One region of the Lentibacillus sp. Marseille-P4043 genome, then DNA from elsewhere that is predicted to be linked to it. Evidence: a T-box and tRNA genes for the amino acid it is inferred to sense, from the RefSeq annotation. Region 1 holds a T-box; the other holds one or more tRNA genes.

Region 1 (3,259 bases):
TAGTTGGGTCGTTATAATCAGCTGATAATTCGATTGTTGCTTCGATTGGATTTTCTTCTGTTTGCTTCCGCCAATCAAATTCTGATTGATATCGTTCATTTATTCTTTCCTTCATAAATTCGATTGTGTTTTTCTCGGCTGTAAAGTATTGTGCTTTGTCAGAACCAGTAATTAATACGAAAGCAGCCACACTGCCACCAACTACTAGTAACGCTGCAACAATTATTGCAATAATTTTTTTGGAAAACCCTTTCTTTTTTTCTTCTGCATTGTACGTTTCATCCATTGTACAAATTCCCCTCGCTTTCTCTACCCTCTTACTATTTTATTATTAAGCAATTAGCCTATAACAATAATGTATGAATAATTATATATCATTCATAAAAAAATTGGTCAAATTGTTCCATATTTTAATAAAAATTAACTAGGTCTTAAGATGCTATGATATTTTGAATTAAAAATGATAAACTAATTCTTTATACCTGCCATTAAGTAATTTATTGGAAATTGCACTAAAAAGAGCTGGTGATTTTTGAGGTGTTTTAGATTGTGAAGGATATTTGCGGGACTAATTATTTATTTTGAGAAAATAAAATGATAGATGCTTGTTTGTGCATCTATCATTATATAACACCATGTTAACCTGTAGCGGTTGCGTTTTTGACACCTTGTTCTAAAGCGTCAACCATTTCCTGTTTTTCCTGTTGGTCTGAATGTTTCCAGATTAATTCAAAGAGAACACCTAAACCAGGAAGCATTTTTTCCTCGCCATTCTGAACAGCATCAACGATTGTTGCTTCTAATTGTTCTTGATCATTTTTAGCGATATTCGATAAAATAGCTTTCCGTAAATTTAAATCCAATCATTTCACCCCTTTATTTCATATAGGATTATGGATAGTTTGACCGATTTATGGTGGAATATGTATGATTAACATACAATAAATGAAGGATGCGATGGAATGATTACGTCGGTGCAAAATGATAAAGTAAAACTTTGGAATAAATTGAAAAGGAAAAAAGATCGAAACCAAACAAAAACATTTTTAATTGAAGGTTTTCATTTGGTAGAAGAAGTACATTCAAGTGACTGGGAGATAAAGGAGATCATTCTGCAAGAGGGGATACCAATGCCTGATTTTGCAGTGGAATATCCTGTTGCTGTTGTAAGCTCACCTGTTTTTAACCATATTTCAAACACGCAAACACCACAAGGAATTGCAGCAGTAGTAAAGATGAAAAATTACAATCAAGAAATGTTCGAACAAGTGTTAATTCTTGATGCCATACAAGATCCCGGAAATTTGGGAACAATGATCCGAACTGCAGATGCGGCAGGGTTTGATGCTGTTGTGTTAGGTGATAATACTGTTGATATGTACAATGATAAAGTGGTTCGTTCTACACAAGGGTCGTTATTTCATATTCCCATTTTTCAAACAAACTTATTAACAAAAATCCCTCAATTAAAGATGGATGGCTTCACAGTTTGGGCATCTGCTTTAACGAACTCATCTTCTTATTTAGAAATAAAGCCTAGTCCGAAAACAGCATTAATCATTGGAAATGAAGGATCAGGTATTCATGAAGATGTGCTGGAATTGGCAGATAGTTGTGTGAAAATCCCGATTTATGGAAAAGCAGAGTCCCTAAACGCCAGTGTTGCAGCAGGAATATTAATGTATTATATTAAGAGTTAACGATTGCAACATCCTGAAATTTTATCTATAATAAAAGAAATTTGTAAATGAAGCTATGAAAGAGCCTGTTAACAAGAGAAAAAAGCGGTTTTAGGGAGGAAATGTCTAGACTGAAAGCATTTCTACTGTTTACTTGTTAATGTTTCACTCTGGAGCTGACACTTGGACCTTGTTCTCAAGTAAAGGTGTACCGGATCTTATCCGTTATCAAGCTTAAGTTGGACACAGTAGTATTGTGTCAACAAGGGTGGTACCGCGAATTCAAAGCCTCGTCCCTTTTTGTGGATGGAGGCTTTTTTGCTTTTGCTATTAAAAAGGAGGTTTGTTCAATGAAGGAACAATTAGAAGCGTTACAAACAGAAGCACTAGCACGTATTGCTGAAACGAGTAACAGCAAGGAACTTCAAGCTATTCGTGTTACTTATTTAGGAAAAAAAGGATCGATTACAGGGATCTTAAAAGGTATGGGGAAATTATCTAAGGAAGAGCGTCCGGTAGTAGGGGAGATTGCTAACCGTGTTCGTGAATCAATCACGGAGGCAATTGAGCAAAAAAGTGAGACACTTGAACAACAAGCCTTAGAGCAACAGCTGGAAAAAGAAACAATTGATGTGACACTGCCAGGTCGTCCTGTTCAAGTTGGTGGTTCACATTTATTAACCAACCTGATCGAGGAAATTGAAGATTTATTTATTGGTATGGGATTTGAAGTAAGGGAAGGTCCGGAAGTAGAAACGGATTATTTTAACTTTGAAGCATTAAACTTACCTAAAGATCATCCTGCCCGCGATATGCAAGATACATTTTATATCACAAACGAATTATTATTAAGAACACATACGTCACCGGTACAGGCGCGAACAATGCGGGCATATGAAGGAAAAAAATCAGTTAAAATGATATGTCCAGGTAAAGTTTATCGTCGAGACACTGATGATGCAACACACTCCCATCAATTTACCCAAATTGAAGGACTATATGTTGATAAGGATGTACGGATGAGTGATCTTAAGGGAATTTTAGATGTATTTGCTAAAAAAATGTTCGGGGAAGATAGAGAAATCCGCCTACGTCCAAGCTTTTTCCCGTTTACGGAGCCATCGGTAGAAATGGATATTTCCTGTAAAGTTTGTCATGGTGAGGGATGTTCCGTTTGTAAAGGCACAGGCTGGATTGAAATTTTAGGCGCTGGTATGGTTCATCCAAATGTACTGGAAATGGCCGGATATGACCCAAACGTTTACACTGGTTTTGCTTTTGGTATGGGACCGGAACGAATTGCAATGCTGAAATACGGAATTGATGATATTCGTCAATTTTACACAAATGACAAACGATTCTTAAAACAATATCATAATGCTTAAGGAGGTATAAAGCTGTGTTAGTTTCATTAAATTGGTTAAAAAATTATGTAGATATCGACAATAATACACCGGAAGAACTTGCAGAGAAAATAACGAAAAGCGGTATTGAAGTGGAAGGCATTGAATATGTCGCTGAAAAAAGCAAGGATGTTGTTGTTGGGTATGTGAAAGAATGTGATAAACATCCAAACGCAG
Region 2 (3,259 bases), 1.5 Mb from region 1:
GGCGTTGGAAGTCTGAGAGGAGCTGTCCTTAGTACGAGAGGACCGGGATGGACACACCGCTGGTGTACCAGTTGTTCCGCCAGGAGCATAGCTGGGTAGCTACGTGTGGCAAGGATAAGTGCTGAAAGCATCTAAGCATGAAGCCCCCCTCAAGATGAGACTTCCCATCACTTCGAGTGAGTAAGATCCCTCAGAGACGATGAGGTTGATAGGTCCGAGGTGGAAGCGTGGTGACACGTGGAGCTGACGGATACTAATAGATCGAGGACTTATCTATACAATTATGTTTATGTCTTAGGTAAATCTTATCTAGTTTTGAAGGTACATAGGTTACCTCATAAAGGCCTAGTAGCAATAGCGGAGAGGTCACACCTGTTTCCATGCCGAACACAGCAGTTAAGCTCTCCAACGCCGATGGTAGTTGGGGCATTGCCCCTGCAAGAGTAGGACGCCGCTAGGCAATCAATTTAATTTTAAATCGCTCCACAGTACCTTGATGGCCAAACATTTGGCTATTAGCGGTCATAGACACGGAGTCTATCTGTGGAGCTATTTATTTGTGAAAAATCAATTGGCCCGTTGGTCAAGTGGTTAAGACACCGCCCTTTCACGGCGGTAACACGGGTTCGAATCCCGTACGGGTCACCACTAAATGGAGGATTAGCTCAGCTGGGAGAGCACCTGCCTTACAAGCAGGGGGTCGCAGGTTCGAGCCCTGCATCCTCCACCATTAAATTAAAAATAAATATCCTTATATCGCGGGGCGGAGCAAGCCGTTAGCATCTTTGATTAAGCTGCTATGTGCAGGCTTGCGAGGAGTGCAACATCACCGAAACAGCTTGCAACACGACGAGCATTCACGGTGGAAGTTATTTAAAGAGCAGGGGAAATTTTAATATTTTAATTATATCGCGGGGTGGAGCAGTCTGGTAGCTCGTTGGGCTCATAACCCAGAGGTCGTAGGTTCAAATCCTGCCCCCGCAACCAAAATGGTCTGGTAGTTCAGCTGGTTAGAATGCCTGCCTGTCACGCAGGAGGTCGCGGGTTCGAGTCCCGTCCAGACCGCCATCAAATGCCGGTTTAGCTCAATTGGTAGAGCAACGAGCAATTCTTCTGCCGAATAAGCTGCGAGTAACCCCGATGCATTGACATCTGCGAATAAACTTGCAACATGACGAGCACACTTGATGAACATACATGTAAGATAAAAAAGCCTAAAATTAATATGCCGGCCTAGCTCAATTGGTAGAGCAACTGACTTGTAATCAGTAGGTTGGGGGTTCAAGTCCTCTGGCCGGCACTGACTTTTATCAATGAATTTATCAAAAGACCCATCATGCGGGTGTGGCGGAATTGGCAGACGCGCTAGACTTAGGATCTAGTATCTTCGGATGTGGGGGTTCGACTCCCTTCACCCGCACCATTCATAGAAGGGGACTATGGGGTCGCAGTACAAATTCTGTTTTCTCAAACATTACATGGGGCCTTAGCTCAGCTGGGAGAGCGCCTGCCTTGCACGCAGGAGGTCAGCGGTTCGATCCCGCTAGGCTCCACCATTTAATTACGTACGGAGGTATACCCAAGTCTGGCTGAAGGGATCGGTCTTGAAAACCGACAGGCGGGTCAAACCGCGCGGGGGTTCGAATCCCTCTACCTCCTCCATACATAATATCAGGAAATAAAATTTTCGAAACATATCCTAGAATATGCTTCGAAACCAACATGAAATACGAGAACAATACTACTTTTAAAAACTTACATGGCTCGGTAGCTCAGTCGGTAGAGCAACGGACTGAAAATCCGTGTGTCGGCGGTTCGATTCCGTCCCGAGCCACCATTCTTTAAAATAGTGGAGGGATAGCGAAGTTGGCCAAACGCGGCGGACTGTAAATCCGCTCCCATTGGGTTCGTAGGTTCGAGTCCTACTCCCTCCATCAGATTAATTAGATTACTCACATGACAAATTAATTGCGGGTGTAGTTTAGTGGTAAAACCTCAGCCACGAGCGTTACTTCTACCGAATAAGCTACGAGTTGCCTCGAAGCATATACATCCCTGAGTACGCTAGCAGATGTAGAGGCATGCCTTTCGCGAGAGTCATCATTTTTAAACGCAATTTATTATATGCGGGTGTAGTTTAGTGGTAAAACCTCAGCCTTCCAAGCTGATGTCGAGGGTTCAATTCCCTTCACCCGCTCCATTACCATATATGGGCCTGTAGCTCAGCTGGTTAGAGCGCACGCCTGATAAGCGTGAGGTCGGTGGTTCGAGTCCACTCAGGCCCATTACTGCGAGATGTTTTATCAGATTTTTAGTTTGTTAAATATAATATAAAAGCCTTCGTTTAGCAAAGGCTCTGAAAAAAAGATTACAATATAGTATATTGTAATCTTTTTTTGTTCCTTTTATAATATAAACTTAAAAGCAGCAGCTTCTTAAAAAATCTAGTTCATTTGTGTAGATTTCTTGTTCATTGTTTTATACCCCGTTTAACTTTACCGCTATCAAGCACCAGTAATATCGATGTATCAGGGAAGAAACTTTTTGGTTCTTATTCGTTATCTATTTTCGGATACACATGAAACTTCCTCAACTCTCTAACCACCCGCGAAATTGGCAATCCCATGACAGTGTAGTAATCGCCAATAATTTGTTTTACAAACATAGACCCAAGACTTTGAATTCCATATGCGCCTGCTTTATCGTACGGTTCATCCGTAGATATATACCAATCTATTTCATCTTTTGATAGCTGCCAAAATTCCACCTTTGTTTTTTCTACGAATATAATCTCATGATCAAAAGAGCGAATCATGACACCGGTAAAAACCTCATGTACGTTGCCGCTTAATGTAGTTATCATTTGTAAGGCGTCAACCTTGCTCTTCGGTTTCTCGAATATATTTTGCTCGAAGGAAACAACGGTGTCAGCAGAAAGGATAACTTCACCCTTGTGTTCAATAGGAACGTTTTGACCTTTTCGTAATGCCAACTGTTTCACTTTTTCTAAAGGATCACGGCTTTTGATTTGGGATTCATCTACGTTTGGTTTTTGAATAGTAAAGGGAATTTTAACCTGATTTAAAATTTCCTGCCTTCTTGGTGATGATGATGCTAAGATAAGGTTTTTAATCATTGTTAGTCCTCCTGCAGGGATGGTGCGAATTTTATGTCGGGGGGGATTAGAGCTTCAAGATCTGAACGTGGCATGCGGTAGACATAGACATTGTAAGAATTCTAGCCATTATACTTTTCCCAT

Evidence for each region. A T-box is a leader RNA that pairs with one kind of tRNA and senses whether it is charged. The one in region 1 lies ahead of pheS (phenylalanine--tRNA ligase subunit alpha), so its partner is inferred to be a tRNA-Phe.
Region 2: it encodes a tRNA-Phe, which carries the amino acid that the T-box ahead of pheS (phenylalanine--tRNA ligase subunit alpha) is inferred to sense. The anticodon was not compared.

Annotation. Positions count from the first base shown of each region.
Region 1 is NZ_LT984884.1:2,357,914-2,361,172, forward strand. It holds gene C8270_RS11475 (DUF6583 family protein) at 1-286, opposite strand, end outside; gene sspI (small acid-soluble spore protein SspI) at 639-863, opposite strand; gene C8270_RS11485 (TrmH family RNA methyltransferase) at 963-1,700, shown strand; T-box leader at 1,747-1,980, shown strand; gene pheS (phenylalanine--tRNA ligase subunit alpha) at 2,030-3,064, shown strand; gene pheT (phenylalanine--tRNA ligase subunit beta) at 3,079-3,259, shown strand, end outside.
Region 2 is NZ_LT984884.1:3,864,909-3,868,167, reverse strand. It holds rRNA gene C8270_RS19240 (23S ribosomal RNA) at 1-277, shown strand, start outside; rRNA gene rrf (5S ribosomal RNA) at 345-460, shown strand; tRNA gene C8270_RS19230 (tRNA-Glu) at 574-648, shown strand; tRNA gene C8270_RS19225 (tRNA-Val) at 655-730, shown strand; tRNA gene C8270_RS19220 (tRNA-Met) at 911-987, shown strand; tRNA gene C8270_RS19215 (tRNA-Asp) at 992-1,068, shown strand; tRNA gene C8270_RS19210 (tRNA-Thr) at 1,228-1,300, shown strand; tRNA gene C8270_RS19205 (tRNA-Leu) at 1,339-1,423, shown strand; tRNA gene C8270_RS19200 (tRNA-Ala) at 1,481-1,556, shown strand; tRNA gene C8270_RS19195 (tRNA-Ser) at 1,570-1,662, shown strand; tRNA gene C8270_RS19190 (tRNA-Phe) at 1,762-1,837, shown strand; tRNA gene C8270_RS19185 (tRNA-Tyr) at 1,852-1,934, shown strand; tRNA gene C8270_RS19180 (tRNA-Gly) at 2,127-2,200, shown strand; tRNA gene C8270_RS19175 (tRNA-Ile) at 2,212-2,285, shown strand; gene C8270_RS19170 (Maf family protein) at 2,552-3,136, opposite strand.